DNA from 3 places in the Paenibacillus sp. MMS20-IR301 genome. Region 2 is predicted to be linked to each of the others. Evidence: riboswitches for the same ligand, from Rfam matches in the RefSeq annotation. Region 2 holds a riboswitch; each other region holds the start of a gene.
What was found. A riboswitch is a leader RNA that binds a small molecule or an ion and turns the genes downstream of it on or off. The one in region 2 is predicted to bind cyclic di-AMP.
Positions count from the first base shown of each region.

Region 1: linked by a shared signal. The riboswitch ahead of LOS79_RS24600 (C40 family peptidase) and the one ahead of LOS79_RS06500 (KamA family radical SAM protein) in region 2 are both predicted to bind cyclic di-AMP.
Region 3: linked by a shared signal. The riboswitch ahead of LOS79_RS24950 (resuscitation-promoting factor) and the one ahead of LOS79_RS06500 (KamA family radical SAM protein) in region 2 are both predicted to bind cyclic di-AMP.

Region 1 covers NZ_CP135275.1:5,764,992-5,770,226, reverse strand. Annotated here, with positions in the region: gene LOS79_RS24620 (hypothetical protein) at 169-462, shown strand; gene LOS79_RS24615 (4a-hydroxytetrahydrobiopterin dehydratase) at 655-930, shown strand; gene LOS79_RS24610 (c-type cytochrome) at 1,054-1,410, opposite strand; gene LOS79_RS24605 (GNAT family N-acetyltransferase) at 1,537-2,022, opposite strand; gene LOS79_RS24600 (C40 family peptidase) at 2,264-2,755, opposite strand; cyclic di-AMP (ydaO/yuaA leader) riboswitch at 2,761-2,904, opposite strand; gene LOS79_RS24595 (C40 family peptidase) at 3,304-3,732, opposite strand; cyclic di-AMP (ydaO/yuaA leader) riboswitch at 3,790-3,928, opposite strand; gene LOS79_RS24590 (hypothetical protein) at 4,157-4,954, opposite strand; gene LOS79_RS24585 (M1 family aminopeptidase) at 4,999-5,235, opposite strand, start outside.
Region 2 covers NZ_CP135275.1:1,472,361-1,477,595, reverse strand. Annotated here, with positions in the region: gene miaB (tRNA (N6-isopentenyl adenosine(37)-C2)-methylthiotransferase MiaB) at 1-988, opposite strand, end outside; gene LOS79_RS06500 (KamA family radical SAM protein) at 1,167-2,327, opposite strand; cyclic di-AMP (ydaO/yuaA leader) riboswitch at 2,474-2,615, opposite strand; gene LOS79_RS06495 (hypothetical protein) at 2,645-3,751, opposite strand; gene LOS79_RS06490 (cytidine/deoxycytidylate deaminase family protein) at 4,370-4,753, opposite strand; gene LOS79_RS06485 (NADH:flavin oxidoreductase) at 4,897-5,235, opposite strand, start outside.
Region 3 covers NZ_CP135275.1:5,835,730-5,840,964, forward strand. Annotated here, with positions in the region: gene yabG (sporulation peptidase YabG) at 1-124, opposite strand, end outside; gene rsmA (16S rRNA (adenine(1518)-N(6)/adenine(1519)-N(6))-dimethyltransferase RsmA) at 197-1,081, opposite strand; gene rnmV (ribonuclease M5) at 1,078-1,629, opposite strand; gene LOS79_RS24950 (resuscitation-promoting factor) at 1,809-2,972, opposite strand; cyclic di-AMP (ydaO/yuaA leader) riboswitch at 3,259-3,488, opposite strand; gene LOS79_RS24955 (TatD family hydrolase) at 3,689-4,459, opposite strand; gene LOS79_RS24960 (HD domain-containing protein) at 4,514-5,235, opposite strand, start outside.

The DNA.
Region 1 (5,235 bases), 3.4 Mb from region 2:
GATATTCCGCGTTAATCATCCTTGAACCGCGGAGGGACACACTGCACGTAACCGAATTACGTATATTCTTATTTATCGACAGCATTCCCTTTTTTGTGAAGTGATTTTTTCGGCTATAATAGATAAGGTAAGTTATTATTCATCAGTGAAGAAAACGGAGTGATTGACGTGGGAGTAAAGCATGGCAGAGATTACAGTGAAATATTAACAGATTTGACCGGTGCGGTCGGGCGGATTTCCGACGGGTATATTTTCTTTGAGATGGAGCCGGATGAGTGGGCAAATCTGCCTGAGGAGTCGAAGCAGGAGGTTTGGGAAGCACTTGCGGAGGATCTGTTCTATGCCTTGGGCAATGAGCCTGTAATCAAGGTCGGAAGCGGAGTTGTCATGTACGATAAGGATACACACCGGATCAATATTCTGCTCGGTGATGAGGATCTGGCATCGGTTGTTCTGGTGTAGCACGGAGGCGTCCCCGGGAGCCGGGTTTGTCCGCAGCCCTCGGCCCATGTTAAACTTGAGGTGAGAAGTACTATTCGCCGGGATTTGAGAATACATTAAATCGAAAAAAATCTTTAGCCTGGCACATCCCTTGGACTTCAGAAGCTGAGGGATGTTTATTTTGAGGGCCAACTAAGGTAGGGAGGGAACAAAATGCAATATACAGAGGAAGAACTGCTGGAGCAGATCGGCAAGCTGGACGGCTGGAGGCTGGAGCAGAATACGATGGTGCGCAAATATATGTTTGGCGAATATATGAAGGGCATTGCTTTTGTAGACGAGGTTGCCGCAATATCAGAGGCATTTGATCATCACCCGCATATCACGATTGATTACAAGACCGTTATTCTGCGCCTGGCTGCAGATGTGGAGAAGCTTGATATCCGTCAGGCTTATGAAATTAATGATGCTTTCGAGAAGAACCGTTAAAGATTATAGAACTATGCCAAAAGCAGCTATGTCTGTTCTATAAAAATGCCCGCGCACGGATACCTGATATCCTCTGCACGGGCATTTTACTTATTAAATCAGTCTGGTATCCTTGTACCGGAGTTATTTCTTCTCAGACAGCCAAAGCGCAACATTCGCAATTTCCTCCGGGGCCAGCTTATCCTTGAAGGAAGGCATCTGTCCGCGGCCTTTGGTCACAATGCTGAAAATCTGACCCGCATCATGCTGCCCGCCTTCCTGCTGGAGGCTCGGCCCTACCCCGCCCTGAAGCTGGTCGCCATGGCAGGAAATACAGCTCACTTTGACTGTAGCCTCTGCACTGGCTGCATCCAGCACCACCTCAGGCATGGTCGGCTTGTTCTCTTCGGCTACTTCGGATTTACCGGGCAATGTGAACATTAAGACTACCGCAAAGGCGCAGGCGGCAAAAAACAAACCGCTCATAATCCATTTCTGCATCTGCATCCGTCCCTCCCTGTAAGCTGCTTCCTTTATTATACTGGAAGGTGAAGCGTTATCATAGCATTTGTGACAAAAAAATGAACGGGTATTCTGCGAAATTTTTAGACACATACAATAAGAAGGTTATTTCTCATAAACCATGCAATAAAACGGCTTATTGCCCGTTGGTGTTCTGCGTTCATAGGTATCGGTAATGGTAAATCCGCATTTCTGGTAGGCGCGGATGGCGCGCTGGTTCCAGGTTAATACCTCCAGATCGATCTCCCGCTCAGGATAACGGGCCAGAGCAGCCTGGACGATGGCTTTCATGAACAGATGCCCCATGCCGTGACCGCACAGATCAGGCCGCATGCCCACGCCGAGACGGACTACGCCTTCCATAGGAAACAGCTGGGCGAAGCCGCAGAGAATACCTTGGCCGTTCACGACCGATACATACTGCTCGCTGCGCAGCTGCGGGTCTCCGAATTCAACACCGAGCGCCTGCATCTGCTCCCAGGACATCCAGCCGTATATATTATACGGGGGCCTGTAATTCCACTCACAGATCGCAGCTGCATGCTGCGGCTCCATAGGAACCACATAAAATGTAACAGGAGTACTAATCATAACGGGGACCTCCTTTCAGGAGAGAATACTTCTTGTAATAATTATATACAAAACCAGCAGATTGGACGCAAATAACGGCCGGAAATGCAGAAACTTGACAAACGCGAAAAAATATTTTATGAAACGGCATTATGGGTGTTTGACGGATATAGAGCGGGGTAAGTACTTTTATAGACAAAAAAATAAGCCCTTCCCCAAGATTTCGGCAAAAATCCTGGAAAAGCGCTTATCTTAGAACTGCTTATTGCACATCGTCATTGTCTTCGGAATCTGCAGCCACGCTCTTGTAAGCATCCGTACTCATAATCCGTTTGGCGCCAACGTAGCGGTTGACGTAGTAGCTGTCACTCAGCGAACTGATAGTTACACCACGTGAGGAAGAAGCATGTGCGAACTTGCCTTCGCCAACATAAACGCCGACATGGGAAATGCCTTTACCGCTTGTGTTGAAGAAAACAAGGTCTCCCGGTCTCATCTCGTCACGGGATACAGCCGTACCCATCTGGTATTGGGAACCGGATTGGTGTGGCAGGTCAATACCGATCTTATCAAAAACATACATGGTAAATCCGGAACAGTCAAAACCGCTTGTTGTTGTGCCGCCGGATACGTATTTGGTCCCGATGGCTTTGTCGATCACTTTATCCATTTTGGAATCCGCGAAAGCGCTTCCTGCTCCGATGGTGAAGATGATGGAAAAGCTTAGTACTGCGGCTGCTAACTTCTTCTTCAAAAGTAAATACCCCTTCCAAATGCCTACGAGGTTAGCTTAAGGGTTCGGTTGAAGGTCCCCTATGACCCCTCTTAGAATAGGAGGTCAATTCACCCAAAGTTGGTTCCCCCGTTTCCCTAACTTGTTAGGAAACTCGGCACGACTGTTGATTAGGATTAGCTGTTTATTCAATACATGACAAAACCTTTGTAAAAACAGATTCAATAATTACAAAAATGTTACTAAAATCTCACTGCGATAATTGTAACAAAGACTAGGGCGCTTGGCAATCACTTATAACATATTAATGCATTTTTTTTGCACATTTTAGAGTTATAGGTGCTTAGAAAGACTCATATTTACGTACAAGGTAAGCTACAGGTAAGTTATTTCGAATAATTTATTAAAAATCCGGTGAAAAAGCTGTTTCATGGTTTGCAGAAATGTGTAAAAGGTAGAATAAGGAAAAGGAAAAACCCGGAAATGATTACGGCAATAATCAAGTTCCGGGCCTGTATAAGTTACATTTAGTGTTAGAGGATTCAAAATCCGGGGAAATAATCAAGAGTTCAATCGTAAGCGACAGCCTGATAGGCGGTAGTGCTCATTACCCGTTTGGCGCCAACGTAGCGGTTGGCCCAGTATGCCTGACTCAGCGAACTGATGGTTACACCATGTGAAGTGGACGATTGTGCAAATTTACCTTCTCCGACATAAATACCGACATGGGAAACTCCGTTACCCAGCGTATTAAAGAAAACCAGATCGCCGGCACGCAAGTTACTTTTTGCGACGGCTGTTCCTACGTTGTACTGCGCTTTAGAAGTGCGGGGCAAAGTAAGGCCGATATTTTTGAATACGTATTTGGTAAACCCGGAGCAATCGAAACCGCTGGTGCTTGTGCCTCCGGTTTTATAGGCCGTACCAATTGTTTTAGAGATCACAGTATCCATTTTGGAGTCTGCGAAAGCGCTGCCTGCTCCCAGTGTGAATACCATCACAAGACCCAGCGCTGCTGCGGTGCATTTCTTCTTAAAATTCTGACTTCTCAAAAGATGTACTCCTTCCAAGGCCTGCGAGGTTAGCTTAAGGATTCGGTAGAAGGTTCCCCTATGACCCCTCTAAAGCGAGATCAATTCACCCAAAATATGGTTCCCCCACTTCCCGGTGCAAGGAATTAGGCGTTTTGTGCACCAGAACAGTGACTTGTCAGCAAAGGTTAATTTCATAAGTTACAGGTTAAGTTACAGGTAATGTTCAGATCCATCTTAAAGATTACAAATTTGTTACTAGTAGTACAGGCATCATTGTACCAAAGGATTTACAGTTTTGCAAATGCAGCGGCTGGGCCCGTACAAAAAAAGAGTCTTGCGCCCTTTGAGGGAGGCAATGACTCTTGTAGTATGCCATTTTAACAGCAGATTATTGTGGAAATGATTTACTGGACCAGAGATGATACTGTGCGGCGATTCCCCACATTTTGAATAAGGTAGAGGGCAGGAAGGCTCCCTGGCGCAGCAGAAGGGCCGGCAGGCCCGGACAAAGGATGGCAGAGGCACTGCAGAGGATCAGAGTTAACAGACTGCCTGCTCCCATGACTGCCGAGATGAGAATAGACTTCAGCAGTACCTTCAGGCAGATCAGCAGAGAAGCGAACATGCCGCTGCCGGCGGTATAGCCAAACTGCATATAGAGCAGCAGCTTGCGGATGAGGAAGAGGTAGATGAGCCAGCCCAGGACGTAAGGCGCCAGCAGAAGCAGCTGCGGATAATTAAGAATGCCGCTGACAAGCAGCGGGTACATAGCGGGAAGCAGCCAATAGAGCGGGAGAAGGATGAGCGCCCATTCTACGAGACTGAACAGCAGCACCGGGAGCCCATAACGCTTCATTCCGGGAAAAAAGAACAGCCCGCGCGCCCCCGCGCGTTCCTGATGAAGCTCATGCAGCAGCCCTGCCCGGATAAAGGGGGACAGCAGCAGCCGCAGAAGGGACAGTCCCAGCAGCAGCCACAGCCACCGCAGCACAGCAGGGTCACTGTACAGGGCTGTGCGCCCCTCAATGTAATACAGCAGCCTGCCCATTCCGCTGCCGCCGGCGCTGGCATCCGGATAACGCAGCAGTACCGGAACGACCGCGCTTTTGATGAATTTGTACATAAAGTAGCCCCAGAATAGCCGGTAAATGAATAGCAGAATCAGTATATAAAATTGCTCTTTCATGCTGTGCCAACCGCGGGTTATTGAACTTTTCACAATCTTTCACCTCACCAGACCAGAGTTCCGAGCAGGGTTTCAAGCAGTGTAGTGATACTGACAGTCCAGCGGGAAAGCTTGCTGTATTCAAGCTCTGCCATCCTGAAATTGTTAAGATGCTTACTTTCCAGCAGGATGGAATGCTCCGGATCAACCTCCGCGGAGACCAGCGGCGCTTTGTAGGATAGCTCGAAGGTAGTGCTCTTGCCCGCACCGTTCCAGTATTGCTGTACGGTATATCCGTCCGA
Region 2 (5,235 bases):
TCAGTTTATCGTCAAAATCACGGGGATGCGCAGTCATGAAGCGGATACGCGGAATATCGATCCCCCGCATATCGTCCATCAGATCACCAAACGTGTAGTCGATATCCGTAAAATCCTTACCGTAGGCGTTTACATTCTGCCCCAGCAGCGTAACCTCCTTGAAGCCCTGGCGGGCCAGCTCCCGCACCTCGGCAATGACATCCTCCGGCCGGCGGCTGCGCTCCTTCCCCCGCGTAAACGGTACAATGCAATAGGTACAGAACTTGTCGCAGCCGTACATGATATTCACCCAGGCGCGCAACCCTTCTCTTTTCTTTGGCAGATTCTCAATGATGTCGCCTTCCTTGGACCAGACCTCGATGACCAGCTCCCTGCTGAAGACCGCTTCCTTGATCAGCTCCGGCAGACGGTGGATGTTATGCGTGCCGAAGATCATATCCACGAACCCGTAACGGGTCATGATCCGGTTGACTACCCCTTCCTCCTGGGACATGCAGCCGCAGATTCCGAGCAAGAGCCCCGGCTTCTCCAGCTTCAGGCTTTTGAGATGGCCCAGCTCCCCGAACACCTTATCCTCCGCATTCTCACGGATGGCACATGTATTTAACAGTATAATATCTGCATTATTCCGGTCAGGCGTGGCCTGGTAACCCATTTGCTCAAGCATGCCCTTCATCGTTTCGGTATCATGTTCATTCATCTGGCAGCCGTAAGTAGTAATATGATAAAATTTACCGCAGCCAAAATGCTCCATCTCCGGCAGAATCTCAAAATGGTACAGCACCTCGATCTCTTCCTTGCCGCGGCGCTTGCCTTCCCTATAATCAGGCTGGCTGTTGATCTGCACGTTTCTTCCTTTGATACGGTAGGTAGTTTTGCCTTCCTGCTCACTTATAATCTTGGCGTCGCTGAAATCGAAATATTTGGAGTAATCCTTGCCGCCCTGGCCGGAATTCAGGTCCGGTGGGCTTTTCTTCCCTTTCGCCATTGCAGTATCACATCCTCTGCTGAATTGCTGCTATATGTTAGGCTTTGCTAATGTAAAATTATATCATAGAGCTCCCAAGATAATCCATTATACTAGTGAGACTTGGCGGATATTCACAGGCAGAACAGCCCCGGTGATATGTTGATCACCAGGGCTGCTGTTATCTCCGTACTAAACCTCAATTAGCGCTGACAGTCGCTTGTAACAGCTCACAGGCTGAAGTTGCCGCCGGCTTCTTTTCGGGTCTGCTCCAGTACTGCTCGTTACCCGGAAGATCATCGAACCATTCCGCATCCTCAGGGCAATCAAGGATCATGAATTTGCCGTACTCCTGATCCCGGGACTGGTGATATTTGAGATAGGCTTTGCCTTGCTCGATAGCCAGAATCTCGATTTTGCCGGAGGAATGGCTCATGGAGAGACGGACTCTTTTGCCAAGGCCTGAAGTTCTCGCTTTGGCTTCTTCGACGATCCGGTATACCTGTTCAAGCGGCAGGACGAACTCACGGTTACCGGCAATCGGGCGGTTAATAAAGAAATAATATGGCGTTATTCCAGCCCAGGAGAGGCGGTCGAGCAGCTCACCCAGAACGGCCGGGTCATCATTAATTCCCTTAAGCACCGGCGTCTGATTGACGATAATGGCCCCGGCATCATGCAGATCTCTTACGGCCCGTTTGGCTTCAGGCGTAATCTCGCGGGGATGATTGATATGCGCCATGATATAGATCCGCTTCTCGACGGTAGAATGGGTGCGGATCAGCTCCAGCAGCTCGGGGTCCTGGGAAATCCGCATCGGGTTGAACACGGGCAGCTTAGAGCCGAGACGGATGATCTTGACATGCGGGATGGCCCGCAGGCTCTCAATGATGAACCGCAGCTTGGTGGTCGAGAGAATCAGGCTGTCGCCGCCTGTGAGCAGGACATTGTTGATCTCCGGATGGGCAGCGATGTACTTGATTCCGGCGGTAACATCCGAGGAGGCTTCCTTGACATCATTGCGGAACAGCCGTTTGCGGAAGCAGTAGCGGCAGTAGGCTCCGCAGACCTCGGAGACAATCAGGAGCGCAGTGGTCCGGTATTTATGCTGGCAGCCGTGAACCACATAGTTGGCTTCCTCATCGGATGCGTCCCATTCCCCATACTCCAGCAGCTCGCCCTCTCCGGGAACAACGAGCTTGCGGATGGGATCATCCGGGTCCTCCCAATTAATAAGGGACAGGTAATAGTCGTTTGCCCGGAATACGAACTTGTCCGTAATTTCTTTCAGTCTGGATCTTTCCGCCTCGGGCAGCATTTCCATTTTGTTAATGTCGGTTATGTAACGTACCTTTTGCACATGAATCTCTCCTTTGTTCTCATAATGGCGAGACATTGGGAGCCTTGATGTCAAAAAGCCAAACTGGCAGCCAGCAGGATCTCTCTTAAAAACACAAAAAGAGACCCTTAGCACAAGGGTCTCATGTTATAAGAAACATAAAAAAGCAGACCCATCCACTACTGACGAGGTTAGCTGACGGACTCGGGTAAGATGGTACCCTACATTGCATAGCTCAATGATTCGCCCCAATTGACTGGTTCCCCCGCTTTCCAGCTGGAAATACTGGAAATTAAGCGTAGTTCAAGTATAACCTGCAAAGTTTGCTGAAGTCAAAACTATTGATTTAATTTCAGGCCGGTAATAGAACCGGAAACATCCGTCAGGAGGAACAAGCCGGCAGATTCGTGGTATAGATCAGGGCGTGAGGTCTGTTCAGAGTACTCTATATGACCGCTATCGGGATTTAAGATGGACAGGCCATGAATCGCCCCCCATAATACGAGCTTACCGTGCACCTGTGCCATTTGGGCATGAGGGTAAAAGAGGCCTTCTATATCTGAAGTCAATCGGATTGCCGGCATTTTTAAGAAGAATTCCTTCCGCTCACCAGTTTTCACATCAAATAAAGCCAGTACCGGAGCGGATTTACCGTCACCATAAATCTCCAACTCGCCATCCTCTTCATCATACATTTCTGTCTCAATTTTGCCCCACACCGCGAAGGTATAATCATCTATCCAGGTTACGGGGTAGTCCCAGTCCTCCGTATACTCCCATATGTTATGTACAGTCGGCCCGTCTTCAGCCTCCCAGCAGTTAGACTTCCAGGATGGAAGATGCCAGGCACGGATGCTCCCGACAGGCTGCCAGATCCAGCCCGTGCTAATAATCCATTCTCCGTCTGGTGAAACATGCAGTTTGCCGAAGAAATAATCCAGGTAATGTTCCGTCGCCTGCTTGTCTTCGCTTTCGTATACCGGTGACTCACGGTCAGTCAGCAACGCACCGGTATCCATGTCGACCAGATCGAGTCTGTTCCATTCAGTACCCTTTATGAGGACGGTCCGGTGATCCAGTTCAGCAAATGCCAGAGGGAAAGTACATGTAGTATAATGGTAGTCATCCCGGGACAGCTTCATCACCTCTTGCAGGCTCTGCAGATCATAGACTGCGGCATGCTGGCCTAGCCGGTTGGAAATAGCCGCATACCGTTCGTCCTTAGAGAGAACGATTTGCTGCGGGTGCAGCGGATTAAATTCTGGAATATCCACTTGCAGCAGCTTGACCGCAAGCCCAGAATGCAGCTCAAGCCTCCATAACTCCCCTTCCTCATTCAGCACCAGTAAGGGTACCGCCTGCGTTTCTGTACTTTTTAACGCGTGCATGGCAATAACTACACCTGGATTTGGTACCAGTACCGGAAAGATAACACTTTCAAGCATAAATAGATACCTCCTCACGGCAGCAGAAATTATCTGTACTCTATATAGATTGAACTAAAAAAATTTAGAAAAAAGAGAGTTGGTGGCGGGGGGATATGTAGGGGCACTGTGACCTCCTGAGTTACAGAATGTTCACCATAGCAGGTAAATGGGTTGAATGTGCCCTCCATTAAGAAAAGCAGCCAGCCACGCAACGGTTATTCAAGGGACTAACATAGCGTTACGGACATGAGAGACGTTAAGCCTGCGGAAAGGTACCGGAGTGCCGGACCTTAAGGACATGAGCGCCGTTATTTCACCGGAAAAGTGGAGTTTGCCCATGAAAAGCCGCGGATAAGGGCCGTCGTGTCCGTAAGCCCTCCCCAATGACCTTTTTTGAGCGAATAAAGGCTGTGGCGTCCGTATGGATCAGCTTGGGAGTGTATTTGAACCAGACAGAGGGGATTGACCCTCTATAACCAGCTCCACCCTGAATACAACAGAATGAATTCCGGCCGTTCAGCAAGAAGCTCCTTGGGCATTCTTGTATCCTAAATCAACATATGGCTTTCCAGTTCAAGCTATATAGTCAACACCAGCATTCAGATCTATAATCACTGCAAGCCGCCTGACACATGTTCAGTGTCGGGGGATCAGCTCCTGAATACTGAATTTCTCCGCACCATTATCACTCTCCATCAATACCTCAATATCCGGGGCATACCGCACCAGCATCTCCCGGCAATTGCCGCAAGGAGGCAGAAGCACGCCACCTTCACTGCTCGTTCTCGCAGCTACAATCGTCTCAAATTCCCTTTCCCCTGCCGTAATAGCAGCCCCTATGGCAATAAACTCCGCACATGACCCATGGATCGAGTAGAGATTGACTCCGGTATAGATGTTACCGTTCTTGCAGCGTACCGCTGCCCCTACCGTATGGCGCTCGTTTACCAGATCGAAGTTACGGTCGATGGTTTCGCGGGCGGCCTGGATCAGCTCCCTATCTTTCTGTTCGACTTTCATTGTATGATTCTCCTTATGTATGTACTGCTGAAACTTCCTAAATTATACCAAAAAAACCCAGGCAGGCAGACATGAACAGATAAACACGGGGTTTACCTCATGCATGCCTGTTGCATAGGGTGTTCTGATTCACATATCAGCTATTAGTACAATGTATTCGCCGCATCAGAGGTGAAATGAACAATCTCACTGATTCTGCCGTCACGCACCTTGGCAGGCCACGCCGGATCGCTGATCAGGGCCCGTCCAACCGCTACAAGATCGAACTCTTCCCGTTCCAGTCTCTCCAGAAGGCGTTCAATATTATCTTCCTGGTTCTTCTCCGTTACCGGGCTTGGAAAAGCACTGTCAAGCCCAACTGAGCCGACAGTAATTACCGGCTTGCCGGTAATCTTCTTCGTCCAGCCGGCCAGATTAAGCTCAGAGCCTTCGAATTCCGGCTGCCAGAAGCGCCGCGTCGAGCAGTGGAAGATATCCACACC
Region 3 (5,235 bases), 3.3 Mb from region 2:
GCGAATCAGCCAGCAGACGGAATTCTGTCCCTTTGATTACTGCCCGGTTCTGCAATATATTGTCTACCCGGAAGGTCACATCGCCGCCATAAGATTTACGAACGACCAAGTCTCCTAAATTCATTACAACACCACCTCTACCCCATGTTATGGGCAAAGGTCCCGGTTGGTTCATCTCCCGGAATGTTTTCTGATCTTAGGCGATTCCGGCAGCCAGTAGAACCGCACTTAACCGGGCGTACTCCTCAATGCTAAGGGTCTCCCCGCGGCGGGAAGGTTCTATCCCCGCCGCTGCCAGCAGCTCCTCCAGCCGCTCACGGCCTTCCTCCGGGAAGAACCGGGCTTTGAGGTTATTGGCAATCGTCTTGCGCCGCTGGGTGAATGATGCCTGAACCACCTCGAAGAAATGCTTCTCATCTGCCACTTCCACCGGCGGGCGCTCCCTGACCTTCAGCCGGATAACAGCCGATTCTACATTCGGCTGCGGAATAAACACCGTACGGGGCACTATGCAGACCAGCTCAGGCTCACTGTAATACTGGACTGCTATGCTTAGGCTGCCGTATTCTTTCCCCCCTGGAGAGGCTGCCATACGCTCAGCAACCTCCTTCTGGATCATAACGACGATATTATCAAGCGGCAGCTTCTCTTCCAGCAGCTTCATGAGAATAGGAGTCGTTACATAATACGGCAGGTTAGCCACTACGCTGACCCGGTCCCTGCCAGCGAAATCCTCGCTGAACAGCTCTTGCAGATTCACCTTCAGCACATCATCATTACGGATCTTTACATGGGGATAAGGTGCCAGTACATCCCGGAGGATCGGAATCAGTCTGCGGTCAATCTCCACCGCAGTGACTGCTCCGGCAGTCATGGCCAGCCTTTCAGTCAGAGCTCCGATACCAGGTCCGATTTCCAGCGCTCCGGCCGTACTGTCAAGACCAGCGGCATCCACAATTTTATCCAGAATGTTCTGGTCAATCAGAAAGTTCTGGCCCAGACTTTTTTTGAAGGAGAATCCGTAACGCTGAATAATGGCTTTGGTTCTTGTTGGGGATGAGATATTCTCATTACCACTCATGAAGTACTGCCTCCCTGGTCAATTTGGGCGAGAGCCTGTGCAAACTCCTCGCGGGTGATGCCGAACATCGCTAGACGCTTATATAGCTGCTTGCCGTTACAATAACCGAGCCCAAGCAGATTGCCGAGCTGCATCCTTCTCTCGGCGGCCTGGGCATGCACCATCATACCGGCAGCCATAAGATCATCCAGCCCGATCAGCGCCGGCGCGCCTTCAAATGAGGTATGAACATGCTCCAGTGCATGACGGATAGCCTCAGGCGAGGCATTCTCCACACCAATATCACCTTTGCGTGTGGCATCCTTCTCAGGAATGAACGCATGTTTGCATCCGGGTACCTTAGAAGAGACAATTTTGCGGATCCGCTCCCCGGCATGATCGGGGTCTGTAAGGATGATTACTCCCCTGCGCTCCATGGCTAATGCAATCTTGGCAATAACCTTGCGGTCTACTGCAGAACCGCCCGTCTCAATCGTATCCGCTTCTACAGCCCGCTTAACGGCGACGGTATCGCTTTTTCCTTCAACCACAATTAATTCCTTGATCATCAATCATTACTCCTTACTCTGAACTCTAAAAACTTAATCCCGGAACACAAAAAGAAGAGGATTCGCTCCTCTTCTTTTTGGCTAAAGAATGTATAAGTGATGAGCGGCAGCTCTCCTAAGTTTCGTAAGTGCTACCAACACTATATCTTATAAACCGCTAATTTGCAAAAGGCTTCCGGTTAATTAAGCTCCGGCTTCACAGGTCCGATGACATAGACCGTCCGTGATTTGCGCCCGAAATTACGGGCGTGGCTCAGTGAATCGTAGTAGACATCCACCTTGTTGCCTTTGATGGCACCGCCGGTATCCTCTGCTCGGCGAAACCCTAATCCTTCAATGTACACCCACCAGCCAATTGGTATTACATTCGGGTCAACAGCTATAGTGCGGCCTTCCGTTACGCGTGTGCCGGAGGCAGTTTTTGTTCCAATTCCAGGCTCTTCCGAGGAATATGCCGTCATGGATACGTTTTTGATCATTTTTTTGTATTCGAAATCTACGCCCGCCTTGCTGATGACGTTGTTCGCGCTGACTTTAGTTGATTTGGAGGTAGTTGTAGATTTGGAAGTTTTCGTTGCGACAGTCGCAGCTACCACTGGCTTCGGAACCGCCTTGGTACCAACCGCAATAACCTTGTCTTTGGTCACCGTCTGGACTTCTTTGCCGACCATAGTCATGGAGGCCAGTTCACCATCCTGGTATATCTTCTCGATATGCTGGATGATTGCGCCCGGTTTGCCTGCCTGTGCAACTCTTACATCCCCCACGTACAGGGAGGGATCTGCGGTTTTAATGACCTTGAAAGGCAAGCTTACCGTCCGCTGTACCGTTTGCTTGGTAATACGGACAATCTTAACTTCCATGTCTGATGTAACTGCGGTATCAAGCGAAGGGAAAATCTTGTCGTTGCCCTCCAGGCTGTAGCCCAGCTTGGTGATGGCATCTCCGAGGGAATCTTCGGTGGTGTAAAGCGTCTTGGTTGCACCATCTGCAATAAGCGTAAGCTTCTGCGCACGGGTAATTACGACACGGTCGCCGTCTTGTATTTCATCACTAAGGCCAATAGATAATTCATCATGCGGCTGAAGCGAGATTTGTTCTTTGGCCAGCACATCACTGAGCAGCGCTTCGCGTGTCTCCAGTGTCTGCACTTTTCCGTCGATAACTAATACTATTTCTTTTTTGCTCGCACCGTGTACGTACAGCAGAATTAACAGTGCGATAACAATTGAGGCTGCACCTGCAAGTGAAAGTACGCGAGGATTCACTTGCTTCCACCGTAATGCGAAAGACCTGCTGGATGATTGCGAATCATGGGATACCTCTGGTTGGAATACGCCCACTCTTTCCATCCTCCTTACATAGCCCCGTCGTCCAAGTTATATCAAAGGTGACTGAATCATTTCTGACGAAACTAAGTTTGAGTTGCAACAGGATACGCCCGCATTGCTTCAGCGTTTCCTGCTCATGGATCGCCTGCCCGGCATAGCTTCTCCAGATACCTGTTATATAACAGTATGCTGGAATTTACACATTATTCAAAAACAAAAAAGCCTAAAAAGAGTTCTCAGAGGACTCTTTCGTGGCTTCTCCGGTGTCAAATAACGCGAGAATGTCTATGCACGAGGTTTCCTCTCTTACTTGCGCTTACGGGGTTAGCTGTCGGGTTCGGGCATAAGAGAGACGCCCTATCTCAGGTCACCCGCTCACGGCGGTTGCCCTCAAATTCACCCCAAAGACCACGTGAAGAAATCGAATAAAGTCTGCGGCACTTCTGTGTTGTACTCTATGTACGGGCATGCGGCAGGGCATTTATTGGTTCCCCCGTTCTCCATACGGAGACTCAGCGAGACGATCTATGAAAAAAAGTGACTGTCACAGTAACAACAGCTCACTGCACTGAAAAGATGATATCCTGTTTTGATGCATGTTGTAAAGGACGATTCAACCACGTTTACGCAAAAAAATGATTAAAATATTGTAATAATCAGCCGTTTGCCGATTAAAAAAGTTTAATATATCGTCTATACTTCATTTTTCACTGCTTTTTCTCCCGTTTTCAAACAATCCCAAATCGTTCCAGTGCGTTCGCATACGTTATTTCCGCTAATTCCTGTAAATCAATCCCTTTTATTTCCGCGGCAGCCTCAGCCACCAGCCTTACATGCGCAGACTCATTTCGCTTGCCCCGGAAGGGATGCGGAGTCAGATAAGGCGAGTCCGTTTCGATGAGCAGCCGGTCCAGTGGAGTCTGTGCCAGCACCTCCTTGGGAACCCTTGCATTTTTGAAAGTGATCGGTCCTCCGAAAGACAAGTGGAAGCCCAGGTCAAGGCACATTTTGGCACTTTCCCAGCTGCCCGAGAACGAGTGCATCACACCTCCGACCTCACCCGCTTTTTCCTCCCGCAGAATCCGGATTACATCCTCATGGGCATCACGGTTATGAATAGAGATCGGCATCTTCAGCTCGCGGGCCAGTCCGATCTGCTTGCGGAACACTTCATGCTGCACATCCTTCGGGGAGGTGTCCCAATAATAGTCAAGCCCAATCTCTCCAATTGCTACCACCTTGGGATGGCTGCACAGGGAAGCAATCCATTCGAGATCGCCGTCCTTCATCGTGATAGCATCCTGGGGGTGCCATCCAACTGCTGCATAAATATAATCATATTTCTCGGCGAGCTGCATCGTGGTTGGAATCGTTTCCCGGTTGAAGCCGATATTAATCATTTTGCTGACTCCGGAGGCCAGGGCTCTCTCAATCACCTCTTCGCGGTCCTCGTCGAACTGCGGAGCATCGAGGTGAGTATGCGTGTCGAATAACTGCATTACTGGTCATCCTTTCATGCTTGATTTCTATGATGAATTCCAAGCTTTTTCAGATTATTTGGCAAAAATATCAGCGATAGACGGCGGGAGCTGCGGAAGGGCTTTCTGCAGCTTATCCTGCGGAAAATAGAGGTGATATCTGCCACGGTGAATCCCGCTGATGGAGCGCACAATATCCGATACTTCAGAAATTTCCCGCAGCTTATCCTTCCGGTCAAGCAGCAGAATTTGTTTGCTGTCGAAACCGTCTCCCGGACGGAATACGTCATAAGGAAGATCTGTCGGAAAATCAATTTCCAGGTCGTAATCCGCGCATAGTCCTGCGCTGGTAAAGCTGCTGCGGATTTCATCAATGGTCTCCGAATCCAGATGCTCCATCTCCACATATTTATACAGTTTACGATGAATAAAACGGCTGCACAAGTCGCTTAAGATTTCATCGGCCTCCAGCGTCCATTGCATAAACGCAGTTTGCATGAGTGCCTCGTCCAGCAGCAGATACTGTTCTACCGTAACTTCACCCCGGAACAAATCATTTAACGGCTCAATCATGAACCGGAACGTGTAATTCTGCTGGATAAGCTCCTTCGCTCTGCGCAGAATCTGCCGCAATATAATTTCCGAGCTGCGGGTTACGGGATGGAAATAGACCTGCCAGTACATCTGATAACGGGACATCAGATAATCCTCGATTGCATGCATCCCTGACTCTTTCACAACAACCCGGCCGTCGTAGGGGCGCAGCATCCGCAGAATCCGGTCAATATCAATGGTTC